2 regions of the Mesorhizobium sp. f-mel genome follow, and region 2 is predicted to be linked to the other one. Evidence: predicted binding sites of a transcription regulator. Region 2 holds the regulator's gene; the other holds the start of a gene.
What was found. Region 2 encodes PhoB, which activates phosphate uptake and scavenging genes when phosphate is short. Its sites were predicted from a motif close to TGTCATNNANCTGTCAT; they were not measured.
Positions count from the first base shown of each region.

Region 1 (6,447 bases), on a different contig from region 2:
ATATCGGGACTGTGCAAGAGCAGACGTGCGAAGGCGAGCCGCTGCTTTTCGCCGCCCGACAAGATCTGGTCCCAGGGCGCGTCTTCCTCGATCTTGCCCTTCAGATAATCGAGGCCCACCTTGTCGAGGGCGACGTTGATCTCGGCAATCGTCCAGTTGTTGGCGGGGGCGGGATAGGCGACCGCGCGGCGAAGCGTCCCTATCGGGACATAGGGGCGCTGCGGCAACATGAACAGCCGGCTGTCGGCATGGAAATCGACGCTGCCGCCGCCCCACGGCCACAGGCCCGCGACGGCCCGCACCAGCGTGCTCTTGCCTGTGCCGGATTCGCCTGAAACCAGCACCCGCTCGCCCGGCTCGATCTCGACCTCGGTCTCCTTGACCACGCCGGTGCCGTCGTCGAGCGACACGGAGAGATTGTTCAGGCTGAGCATCGCACCGTCTTCGGTTTCGCCGTGCTGGATGCGGCCCAGGGTGTCGCTCTGTTCCGCGCGCTCGAGCCCGTCGAGCGACATCATCAGCGAGGCTATGCGCCGCGCGGAGGCGTTCCAACCGGCAAGACGGGGGTAGTTGTCGACCAGCCATCCGAACGCGCCCTGCACGATGGCGAAGGCGGAGGCAGCCTGCATGACCTGCCCGAGGGTCATGCTGCCTTCGAGAAATTTTGGCGCGCAAAGCAAGATCGGCACGACCGGCGCAAACAGGCTCGATCCCTGCGACACCAGCGCCGTGCGCATGTGCTGGCCTGTAAGCAGCGCCCATTGCCCGAGCACATAGGCGAACGTTTTGTCGATGCCGCTGCGCTCCTCCTCCTCGCCCCCGAGCAATGCGATGCTCTCGCCGTTTTCCCGCACGCGCGTTAGCGTGTAGCGGAACTCGGCTTCCGCCTGATTTTTCTCCTCGGAGAGATGGACGAAATGGCGGCCAATGACCACCATCGAGGTGGAGGTGATGGCGGCATAGATCACCGCGGTGACGACGAGAAAGCCGGGAATGGTGACGCTCGAACCTCCGATCGGCAGGGTCAGCGCGCCGCCGATCGTCCACAGCACCACGATGAAGGTCGAGGCCGACAGAAACGCGTTGAGGACACCGGCGATGAAATCGACGGGCGATTCGGTAGCAATCCGCAGATCCTCCGAGATGCGGGCTTCGGGGTTCGTGTGGTCGCCGGCGACGAGGTTCAGCTGATAATACCGGCCGTTGGCGAGCCAGCGCGCGATGACTGATGTGGTGAGCCACGAACGCCAGCGGCGCTGGATCGTCATGCGAAGATAGACCTGTGCGACGACAAGGCTTCCGCTTCCGAGTACGAGCGGCACGAACACGGCGCTCAGGAAATAAATGGTGCGGGCGTTGCGTTGCTCGATGGCGTCGAAAATCGCGCGATTCCAGACATTGATCCCATACTGGAAACCGACATTGACGCATATCAGGATCAACAGCCCGATCGTGAGCGGCCAGGCGAAACTGTCGCCGCGCCGGCTCCAGTAACCGCGCGCGCTGATCCAGAAACGCCTTAGCAGATATTTCTTGCGCGCCCGCTCGGCCTCTTCGGGGGTCAGCTGTGGATCGGGTTCGACGGCTTCCGGCGGCGGCGCGGCTTCGCCGACGACCTCGGACGCGGCTTCGGCAGTCGATGCCTTCTCTTCGCTCGATTTCTCCTGACGCGGTGTCTGGGCATCGCGCGATCTGGCGCCGTCGACCGATCTCGGTTTGGATTTCGCCTCGGACATACGGTCGACAACGGCCCAAAAATCAAAAGGTTTCATGATGCCCGCTCGATCCAGCAGCCAGCAGCGCCAAGGCTCTCCCGGTGTTCCAATACTCGCACAGTCGCGCCTATGGTCGTTCTCGAATGACAGCCTTTGACCTGTCGAGTGTCGGCCATGGATCAAAGTGACATTCAGCAATGGGATAGCTTGTGCCAACAGGTGGCCACCGGCCGGCAAATCCTGGTTGCTAATCCGTCTCTGATTTGCCCTTCAGTTGCGCCCGCGCATCCCTGATCGAGGCGGCGTATGTCACCAGCGGCCGCTTGACGCCGTGGTTGATCAGCATGCGACGTGTCTGCGGCGAAGCGCCTGATATGATGAAGCGCACGCCGGCGCGCCTGGCCTTGTGCGCGGCGCCCTCGATGACATTGGCCGCCGTCGAATCGAAGAACGGCACCGCCGAGCAGTCGAGGATGAAGTTCCGGCGCTGGTCGGCGATGCGGTCGAGCACCGCACCGACAGTCGAGGCGGCGCCGAAGAAGAAGGCGCCCGAAATCCTGTAAACGACGGTGTCGGCATCGCTAGCCTCGCTGGCATCGTAGGCGCTGGCCTGGTCGGCGACATCCTCCTGCACAAGTGACGGATCGGCCTCGACGGCGATGCTCTTGGCCATGCGGTCGATGAACAGGATCGAGCCCAGGGCGAAACCGACGACGATGCCTTCGGTGAGGTCACGGAAGATGACGATCAGGAAGGTCGCCAGCAGCACCAGCGCGTCGCCACGCGAAGCCCGCAGCAATGTGAGGAAGGCCTGCTTTTCGAACATGTTCCAGCACACCACTGCCAACACGCCGGCCAGTGCCGCCAGCGGGATGTAGCTGGCCAGCGGTGCCGCCACCAGTATCAGAGAAAGCAGGATGGCCGAGTGGATCATGCCCGAAACCGGTCCATGCGCGCCTGCCCGCACATTGGTCGCCGTGCGGGCGATGGTGCCGGTGGTGCAGATGCCGCCGAACAGGGCGGACGCTATGTTGGCAAAGCCCTGCGCCACGAGTTCGCAATTGGAGCGGTGCCGCCTTCCTGTCATGCCGTCGGCGACAACGGCCGACAACAGCGATTCGATCGCGCCGAGCAGCGCAAAGGCTATGGCGTCCGGCAGGACGTCGATCACCCTGGCGAAGCTGATTGGCGGAAAGGCCGGCATTTGCAGGCTGCGCGGGATGCCGCCGAAGCGCGTGCCGATCGTTTCGGCAGGCAGGGAAAACAGCGCTACGACAAGCGAAGCCAGACCTATGGCGATCAGCATGGCTGGCCATTTCGGCCGCCACCGCTTCACCAGGGCAATGGCGAGGATGGTCAGTACGGCCACGAAGGTGGCGGCGAGATTGATCGTGCCGGCCGCCTCGCCGATCGCCATCAGCTTCGGCACCAGCGGTCCAGGTTCCTTGCCGGCGAGCTTCAGCCCGAACAGCTCGACGATCTGGCCGGAGAAGATGATGATCGCGATGCCGGCGGTGAAGCCGACGGTCACCGGATAGGGAATGAACTTGATGTAGGTGCCAAGCCTGAGATAGCCGATGGCGAGCAGGAAGACGCCGGCCATCATCGTCGCCAGCAGCAACCCGTCAACACCGACCCGCGCCACCGTTGCCGCCACCAGCACGATGAAGGCGCCGGCCGGCCCGCCGATCTGGAAGCGGCTGCCGCCGAGCGCCGAGATGAGGAAGCCGCCGATGATGGAGGTGTAGAGCCCGCGCTCCGGCGTCACGCCCGATGCGATCGCGATCGCCATCGACAGCGGCAGCGCCACGATGGCCACGGTCAGCCCAGCGATGGCATCGGCCCTGAAATGCTCTGATGTGTAACCCTCGCGCAGCACCGTCACCAGCTTCGGCGTGAACAATTCCGAGAATGTCGGCCGCGCCGGTTGATGAATTGTCCGCCGGATTTGATCCATGGACTGCCTTCCTCTCCTGATGCATGTCGCCCAAAAGTGCACAGCGGTTTTGGGACAACGACATGCATAAAAACCAAGGAGGCGGCGGAATCGTCGGCAGGACTGTCGGCGGTCGCCGTCGCGACTTTGCGGGCTCAGCCTGGCAGGTTCTTCGGCACGATCGGCTTGAGGCGCACGCCCCTGCCGCCGCGCTCGCTGGCCTGGTTCTCGCCGATCAGTTCCACGCCGGCCTCATCGAGAGCCTGGATGACCTTCATCAGCGTGTCGACCACCCCCCTGACGACGCCGTCGCTCGCTTCCATACGCTGAATGGTGGGAAGCGAAACCCCGGCGCGCTCGGCGAGCGTCTTCTGATCGATGCCGGCCAGCGCCCTCGCGGCGCGCATCTGCGCGGCAGTGATCATCGGCTAAACCCCGTTTGAGTCTGCAGGTCCATGTATAATACCATCATTGTGACGGTTCAAGCATCATGACGCACATGTCGCACATGCACACCAGACCGTTTGCGTCCTGCAGAGCCTGCGCGCCAGCTGGGACAGCAGGCCCCAGCGCCGCAACTTCGAGGAGAATTAGCGCAGTGTCGTACTGAACGGCCGGTTCAGCCGCCGTCGCTCTGCCCGCGCCATCGCTGTAGCGCCCATGCGGCCAGCCAGCACAGCATCGCCCAGGCGAAGCCGGCGCACCAGCCGGCCAGCACGTCGGATGGCCAATGAACGCCGAGATAGACGCGGCTGATGCCGACCAGCAGGGTCGTCAGCACCGCCAGCGACAGCACGTAAATCTTCGTCGTTCGCCCAGGCAGGAAGCGCGACGCCATGCTGCCCAGCGTCAAATATGTCACCGCCGACAGCATCGCATGGCCGCTCGGAAACGAAAGCGATGCCACGTCGGCGAGATGCGAGACCAGATCGGGGCGCGGCCGGTCGATTCCGAGCTTCAGCGTGCTCGACAGGGCCTGCCCGCCCGCCACTGCGACGAGGACGAGAAACGCTGGTCCCGGCCTGTGGATCAGCAGCAGATAGACGATCACGGCGGCCGTGATAAACACGAGCACGCTGGCGCTGCCGAGGCTGGTGATGTCGCGCATCGCCCCTTCCAGCCATAGCGGTCCGATCGGATTGTCGGGCTGGCCCGCTTCACGGAAGGCGAGCAGGATTTCCGTATCGAAGGCGTGCGGCGTGGTGTCTCGCGCCACCTCCATCAGTTCCTCGAACCCCCACAGTCCGCCGGCGATGACCAGTCCGGCCAGCAGCACCGGGAATTCGATCCAGTTGAGCAGCTTGCTTGCGGTATTCTTCATCGGCCCTCGCAGTTACGGCCTTTGCAGATAGGGACCGAGCGTGATCAGCGCCACCGCTGCGACGGCGAGCACGATGCCAGTGGCCTGCAACGCATTGACGCGCTCGCCGAAGAACACCAGTGCCACCACGTTCACCGACACCAGCTGGATCACCGCCGACAGGCTGAACGACACCGACATGCCGAATTCACGGATCAGCCTCAGCATGATCAGATTGCCCGCCGAATACAGCGCCAAAGTCAAAACGATCTTGCCGAAGGTCGGCGCCAGTCCCCATTGCTTGGCCGCCGTCGCTGCTAGCAGGAAGATCACCGTCGAAATGCCGAGCTGCCCCAGTCCCCAGAAACTCACTTTTTGTCCCTCTCGACGCGGTCCTTCCGCGCCTGCCGCTGATCTTGTTTCCGAAGCGCCGGTCGCGGTCAAGCGAGGCTCATCATGGACACGAAATCGGGGCTGGAAATTGGCCGGCAACGTCATCAAACTGTGATCTGCCGGCGATACGCGGTCAGTCAAGCAGCACGCTCAAGCCATCCCAAAGAAAGCCAGAGGCAAGCCCATGACAGAACACCGCTCCCCCGACACGCATTTCCGCACCAGCCTGCTCGAGGAAAACGATGGGCCAGGAACCAATCCCACCGACAACCAGACGATGGGCGAGATCATCGCCGCACGTTTCTCGCGCCGTGGTTTCCTGCAGGGATCGCTCGCGGCAACCGCCATCGCCGCCACCGTCAGCCCGCTGGCGCTGATCCTCGCCGACGATGCCCGCGCAGCCGGCGGCTCGGCCTTCAGCTTCGACGAGGTCGAGGCGGGCGTCGATGACAAGCATCATGTCGCCGCCGGCTACGACGCCGACGTGCTGCTGCGCTGGGGCGATCCGCTGTTCGCCGATTCGCCGGACTTCGATCCGGCAAAACAGTCGGCCCAGGCCCAGGAAAGACAGTTCGGCTACAACAACGACTATGTCGGCTATATCCCGATCGACGGCTCGGCCGAGCATGGTCTGCTGGTGGTCAACCACGAATACACCAATCCGCATCTGATGTTCCCGGGCCTCGTAACCATCGTCGAAGGCGAGGCCAAGCAGGCGCCGCTGAGCAAGGAACAGGTCGATGTCGAGATGGCCGCGCATGGCGGCACCATCGTCGAGATCCGCAAGGTATCAGGCAAATGGCAGGTGGTGCGCGACGGCAAGCTCAACCGCCGCATCACCTCCAACACCGAGATGGCGCTGTCCGGCCCCGCCGCCGGCCACGACCGCGTCAAGACCAGTGCCGATCCGACCGGCACGAAGGTCTTCGGCACCGTCAACAACTGTGCCGGCGGCGTCACGCCCTGGGGCACCTACGTCATGGCCGAGGAAAACATACACGGCTATTTCTCGGGCGAGCTGCAGGAAGGCCACAAGGAAGCCGCCAACTACAAGCGCCTGGGGATTCCCGAAGGCGCCTATGAATGGGCTGCGCATTACGACC
Region 1 is NZ_JBSPTO010000036.1:20,258-26,704, reverse strand. It holds gene ACWUKX_RS27875 (ABC transporter ATP-binding protein/permease) at 1-1,736, opposite strand, end outside; gene ACWUKX_RS27870 (SulP family inorganic anion transporter) at 1,963-3,672, opposite strand; gene ACWUKX_RS27865 (helix-turn-helix domain-containing protein) at 3,807-4,076, opposite strand; gene ACWUKX_RS27860 (phosphatase PAP2 family protein) at 4,271-4,972, opposite strand; gene ACWUKX_RS27855 (hypothetical protein) at 4,985-5,323, opposite strand; gene ACWUKX_RS27850 (PhoX family protein) at 5,529-6,447, shown strand, end outside.
Region 1: ACWUKX_RS27850 (PhoX family protein) is a predicted target of PhoB. The motif match lies at 5,444-5,460, and genes of this name have one in related genera.

Region 2 (6,447 bases):
CCATGCCGGACTGCAACGACTGCATCAGAAGCGCGCCAAGCATGGCGCCGAGCACCGTGCCGGAGCCGCCGGCCAACGACGTGCCTCCAATGACCGCGGCCGCGATGACCAGCAACTCGTCCAGCGTACCCAGCGCATTAGTCGACGCATTGAGACGGGCCGAAGCAATCGCCGCGCTGATCGCGGCCAGAACGCCCATGATCATGAACACCTTCATAGTCACCCAGCGCGTGTTGATGCCGGCGAGTTCCGCCGCTTCCGGATTGCCGCCGATGGCAAAGACATATCGGCCGAAACGGGTGCGGCTGGTGATGAAAGTCATGACGATGCCCACAGTGACCGCGATCAGCACCGGTATGGCGATGCCATGGGCGATGAACAGCCCGCCTTCCGGGACGGTGATGCCGGTCCGCTGGGCGTACTGGCGAACGATGCCGATCGGCCAGGGATAGGAATTGGCGATCCAGACGGCGCCGAGAATGGCGGCGCAAGCGACAACACCAAGCAAGGTCTCCGCCCAGACGGGACGCAGCGGGAACTTGAACCGCTTGCGCTGCGACCGGCCGTTGTTCAGCATCAAGGCGACGGCCACACAGGCGAGAATGCCGACGATCCAACTTGCGGTTGCCCCGATGGAGCCACGCGGCCCGCCACCCATGAGCTGAAAGGTGGCGTCGAGCGGCGCGACGGTGCGCCCGCTCGTCATCAGCCACGCCATGCCGCGCCAGATCAGCAGGCCGCCCAGCGTCACGATGAAGGCCGGAACCTCGAGATAGGCGATAATGAAGCCCTGGAGCGCGCCGATCATGAGGCCGAGCACCACGCCGGCAGCCAGTGCGATGATCCATATCCAGGGATTTCCAAGCTGGAACCCCATGACTCGGATGAGGAATTCGGCCTGCGCGACGCCCATCACCATGCCGATCACGCCTTCGACGGAGCCGACCGAAAGATCGATGTTGCGCATCACGATGACCAGCACCATGCCGGTCGCCATGATCGCGACCGAGGAGGTCTGCACCGACAGGTTCCAGAGGTTGCGCGGCGTGAGGAAAAGCCCGCCCGACAGGAGGTGGATTCCAACCCAGATGACCAGCAGCGCGCCGACCATGCCGAGCATGCGTATGTCGAGCTCGGTTGCCTTGAGAAAGCGGCCGACCGGGCTGAGCTCGGATTCACGCGCCCGATCGGCGCCTGTATCGGCGGCCGGCGTGTTGGAAGTTGTGTCGGTCATGATGTCCTCCCACCGGGTTGCCGTCTGCCGCGGATGCCGGAAGCAGCTTGGAAGTTATCCGCGAGAAGCGGAAAAACAATTCTTTTTGAAAAAACGCCGCGGCGTGAAGCCGCGGCGTTTCAGGCTTCTTGCGAAGGCCGGATCAGTTGCAGACCGGGACCGTGCCCGCCGCCACGCCGGCGCAGACCTCTTCCTTCTTGATCCAGCCCGCGTCGATAACGGCGTTGAGATTGTCCTTGGTGACGGCAATCGGCGTCAGGAACAGCGACTTGACGATATTGCCGCCCGGCGTGGCGAAGTCCGTGACGCCGGCAATGTCTGTCATCTGCTTGCCGTCGGCCAGTTGCGAGGCGATCTCGGCGGCGTTCTTGCCGAGCTCGCGCGCGTCCTTCCACACCGATACGGTCTGTGTGCCGAGCGCGATGCGGTTCAGCGCGGCATGGTCGCCGTCCTGGCCCGACACCGGAACGGATCCGGCCAAGCCTTGCGCCGTCAGCGCCGCGACGACGCCACCAGCGGTGCCGTCATTGGCGGCAACCACCGCATCGACCTTGTTGTCGTTGGCGGTCAGGAACTGTTCCATGTTCTTCTGGGCGTTGGCGGGAAGCCAGCCGTCCGTATAGGCCTCGCCGACATTCTTGATCTTGCCGCTGTCGATGGCATCCTTGAGCACTTCCATGGAGCCGGCGAACAGGAAATCGGCATTCGGATCGGCGCCCGAGCCCTTGATGAAGACGTAATTGCCTTCCGGCGCCACCTTGAACACTTCACGGGCCTGCATGCGGCCGACTTCCTGGTTGTCGAAGGTCAAATAGAAGACGTCCTTGTTCTCGATCAGCCGGTCATAGCCGACAACCGGAATGCCTTCGTCCAGCGCCTTCTGCACCGCCGGCCCGATGGCCGAGGCATCCTGCGCAAGGATGATCAGCGCGTTGGCGCCCTGCGAGATCAGGCTCTCGACGTCGGTCAGCTGCTTGCCGGGATTGGACTGTGCATCGGCTGAAATATACTTGTCGCCGGCGGCCTCGATCGCCGACTTCATGGCGGCTTCGTCAGTCTTCCAGCGCTCTTCCTGGAAGTTCGACCACGAAACACCAATGACCTTGTCCTTCGCCTGTGCGACCGACGCGAGCGTCAGCGACATGGCGACCCCCGCCAGAATGGCGGCTGTGAATCTATTCATGATATTCCTCCCTGCGCCGCGTACGGCGCGACCAACTGGCCCCAAGGCCTGCACAAAAGCTCTTTTTTTCGAGCCTCGAAAAAATACTGATCCAACGCCGAAGCACTGTCAACATGAATTCTGATGGATTTTGGTGTCCTGCCGGCTTTTTTTCGAGCCTCGGAATAAACAATGACAGGTCCTTCTGCTTCTGCCAGTATTTGTCGGCCCGACGGCTTCCGATTCATGAGCGGCCGCGGCAATAGGAAGCAAAACAATGTCGGTTGGGATCCGCCATGACGATTTGCGCCGGCGCAACCGGGCGATGGTTATTTCGGCCGTACGCCGCGCAGGCCAGCCGTCGCGGACCGAGATCGCCGCAACCACCGGCCTCAGCCATTCGACCATATCGGCGATCTCTTCCGACCTGATCCACGAAGGCATCCTGGCCGAGAGCAAGGCGAGTGAGACCGTTTCGCTGAAACGTGGCCGGCCGCAGGTTGGCCTCAGCCTCAATCCGGAGGCCGCTGCGGTATTGGCCGTCGTGTTGTCGCTGAATTCCCTGTCGGTCGCTGTCATCGACTATGCCGGACAAGTGGTCGCCGAGGAACAGCGCCGGCTGGACACGCTGACCATGTCGCGCGACGAGCTGATCGACGAATGTGTCGCCATCGTCCGGCGCCGGCTCGAAGACCCCGACCTCGACGTCCAAAGCGTCGCCCGCATCGCGCTGGCGATCCAGGGTATTACCGATTCCCATGCGCGCGCCATGTTGTGGTCGCCGATCACGCCGCAGACGAACATCGCCTTCGCCGACATTCTGGAACGCGAGTTCGGCATCCCGGCCATCATGGAGAACGACTGCAACATGATGGCCGTGGCGCTGCGCTGGCGCGACCCGGATCGCTACCGCGACGATTTCATCGCCATCCTGCTCTCGCATGGCATCGGTATGGGGCTGGTGCTGAAGGGCGAGCTGTTCACCGGCACCCATTCCTCAGGCGGCGAATTCGGCCACATGATTCATCGGCCGGGCGGTGCGCTTTGCCGCTGCGGGCGGCGCGGTTGCGTCGAGGCTTATGCCGGCAACTACGCTATCTGGCGCAACGCAAGGCAATTGAGCGAGAACGCCGAGCCGGTCGCCGATGTCAGCGACGCCGAGATGCGGGCACTGGCGGCCCGGGCGCGCGAGACGGACGGACCGGAGCGCGAAGCCTACCGCAAGGCCGGCGAGGCGCTCGGCTTCGGGCTCGGCAGCCTGTTCGCGCTGATCGATCCGGCGCCGGTCGCCATGGTCGGTGCCAGCGCTGCCGCCTTCGACCTGATCGAGCCGGCCCTGCGCGAGGCGATCGCCCAGACCGCCGGCGGCCAGCATTCGGGTTCGATTTCCTTCGACACCGAGCCGAACGAACTGCCGCTGATCCGAGAAGGCTGCGCCATGCGGGCGCTGAGCTTCGTCGACCAGGAGATCTTCGCGCCGAGCATCCAGGCACGAGCCGGCCCGGTCGGAAAGAACGTGGCTTGAACTCGAAGGCAGGGATCCCCGGATCGCGACTTGGGGTGTGTTGAGATTCAGGTCAGGCCGAGTCGAGAATGGTGGGTTCCGAGAACCGGAGCGGAGCGTACTTTGGGTACGTGAGCACCGGAAGCCCAGGAAGCCGGCGTTCGCAGGCCGGCACCACCTGAATATCAGCACATCCCTAGTCTTCCCTGATCGCATAGCCCGCGCCGCGGATGGTGCGGATGACATCGGGCATGCGGCCGTTGTTGACCGCCTTGCGCAACCGGCCGACATGGACGTCCACCGTGCGCTCGTCGATGTAGATCGTCTCGCCCCAGACATTGTCGAGCAATTGGCTGCGCGAGAAGACCCGACCCGGGTGCCGCATCATGAATTCGAGCAGCCGGAATTCGGTCGGCCCGAGCCGGATCTCGCTCTTCTTGCGATAGACCCTGTGCGATTCGCGATCGAGCATGATGTCGCCGACCTTCAGCACGCTGGACAGTACTTCCGGCTTGGCGCGGCGCAGCAGCGCCTTGACCCTGGCCATGAATTCCGGTGTCGAGAACGGCTTGACCAGATAGTCGTCGGCCCCGGTGGAAAGGCCGCGCACCCGGTCGCTCTCCTCGCCGCGCGCGGTCAGCATGATGATCGGCAGCCGCTCGGTTTCGGGACGCACCCGAAGGCGCCGGCAAAGCTCGATGCCCGAAACCGCCGGCACCATCCAGTCGAGCACCAGAAGATCGGGCACGTTTTCCTGCAGCCGGATTTCGGCCTCATCGCCGCGCGTCACCACCTCGACCTGATAGCCTTCGGATTCCAGATTGTAGCGGAGGAGGACGCCCAGCGGCTCTTCATCCTCCACCACCATGATGCGCGGCGCGATCATCGGCCGGTCACTCCTGTCATGTCGCCGGCGCCGACATCGTCGTTTCGTCGAGCTTCGGGCGATCCGCCGGCAATTGCTGCCCGGTCACGACAAAGTAGGCGTTTTCGGCGATGTTGGTGACATGATCGCCGATACGCTCGAGATTCTTGGCGCAGAACAGCAGATGCGTGCAGGCGGTGATGTTGCGCGGATCCTCCATCATGTAGGTCAGGAGTTCGCGAAAAACCGCCGTATATTTCACGTCGATCTTCTGGTCGTCGGCGCGCAGTTCTTTCAACGCGCCGGCATTGCGCGACACATAGTGCTCGACCACCCCGCGGAGCTGCACAAGAACGAGATCCGCCATCGCGTCGATACCGTGCGACAGATTACGCGGCGTGGCGCTCTGCCCGACGGCGCTGACCCGTTTGGCTATGTTTTTGGCCAGGTCGCCGATGCGCTCGAGATCACCGGCCATGCGGATTGCGCCAACCACGGCGCGCAGATCTTGCGCCATCGGCTGCCGCTTGGCGATCAGCGTGATCGCGCTGTCGTCGAGTTCGCGCTGCCGCGCATCCATGATCGCGTCGTCCGAGACGACACGCTGCGCCATCGCATTGTCTGACGCAAGCAACGCGCGGATCGAGGCTGCGACCATCGCGGCGGCGAGCTCGTCCATGTCGCGGATCAGCCTGTCGATGCGGTCCAGTTCCTCGTCGAAAGACGCGACGGTGTGTTCACCCATGATACTGTCCTCGTGTTCGAAATTCGCCGCCGGACCGCTCAGCCGAACCGGCCGGTGATGTAGTCCTGGGTGCGCTTGTCGTCGGGATTGGTGAACATCTTGTCGGTCGCGCCCTCCTCGACAAGGTAGCCGAGATGGAACATCGCCGTGCGTTGCGACACGCGCGCTGCCTGCTGCATCGAGTGGGTTACGATGACGATCGTGTAGTTCTGGCGCAGTTCGTCGATCAGTTCCTCGACGCGGGCGGTGGCGATCGGATCCAGCGCCGAACAGGGCTCGTCCATCAGGATCACTTCCGGCGACACGGCGATAGCGCGCGCGATGCACAGGCGCTGCTGCTGTCCGCCGGAGAGACCGGTGCCCGACTCAAGCAGGCGATCCTTGACCTCGTTGAACAGACCGGCCTTCTTCAGGCTCGATTCAACGATGCCGTCCAACTCGGACTTGCTCCTGGCCAGGCCGTGAATGCGCGGACCGTAGGCGACGTTTTCATAGATCGACTTCGGAAACGGGTTCGGCTTCTGGAAAACCATGCCGACTCGAGCTCGCAACTCGACGACATCGATTTTCGGGTCGTAAACATCCTCGCCGTCGAGCGTTATCTTGCCGCTCACCCGCGCGATATCGATCGTGTCGTTCATTCGGTTCAGGCAACGCAGGAAGGTCGACTTGCCACAGCCCGATGGGCCGATCAACGCCGTCACCTGGTTTTCGCGGACATCGAGGTCCACGTCGAACAGAGCTCGCTTCTCGCCGTAATGAACAGAGACCTTTTCGCCCTTCATCTTGATCGAAGGGGCATTGGTTCCGCTGCTCAGTTTCTGTTCGACGCCGGCTTCCGTCATGATGTTCATATCCTCTACCCCTTACCAGCGCCGCTCGAAGCGCCTGCGCAGTATCACTGCAATGGCGTTCATGATGACCAAAAACAGCAGCA
Region 2 is NZ_JBSPTO010000005.1:202,135-208,581, forward strand. It holds gene ACWUKX_RS10215 (sugar ABC transporter permease) at 1-1,234, opposite strand, end outside; gene xylF (D-xylose ABC transporter substrate-binding protein) at 1,377-2,417, opposite strand; gene ACWUKX_RS10225 (ROK family protein) at 2,674-3,921, shown strand; gene phoB (phosphate regulon transcriptional regulator PhoB) at 4,097-4,786, opposite strand; gene phoU (phosphate signaling complex protein PhoU) at 4,803-5,510, opposite strand; gene pstB (phosphate ABC transporter ATP-binding protein PstB) at 5,549-6,364, opposite strand; gene pstA (phosphate ABC transporter permease PstA) at 6,377-6,447, opposite strand, start outside.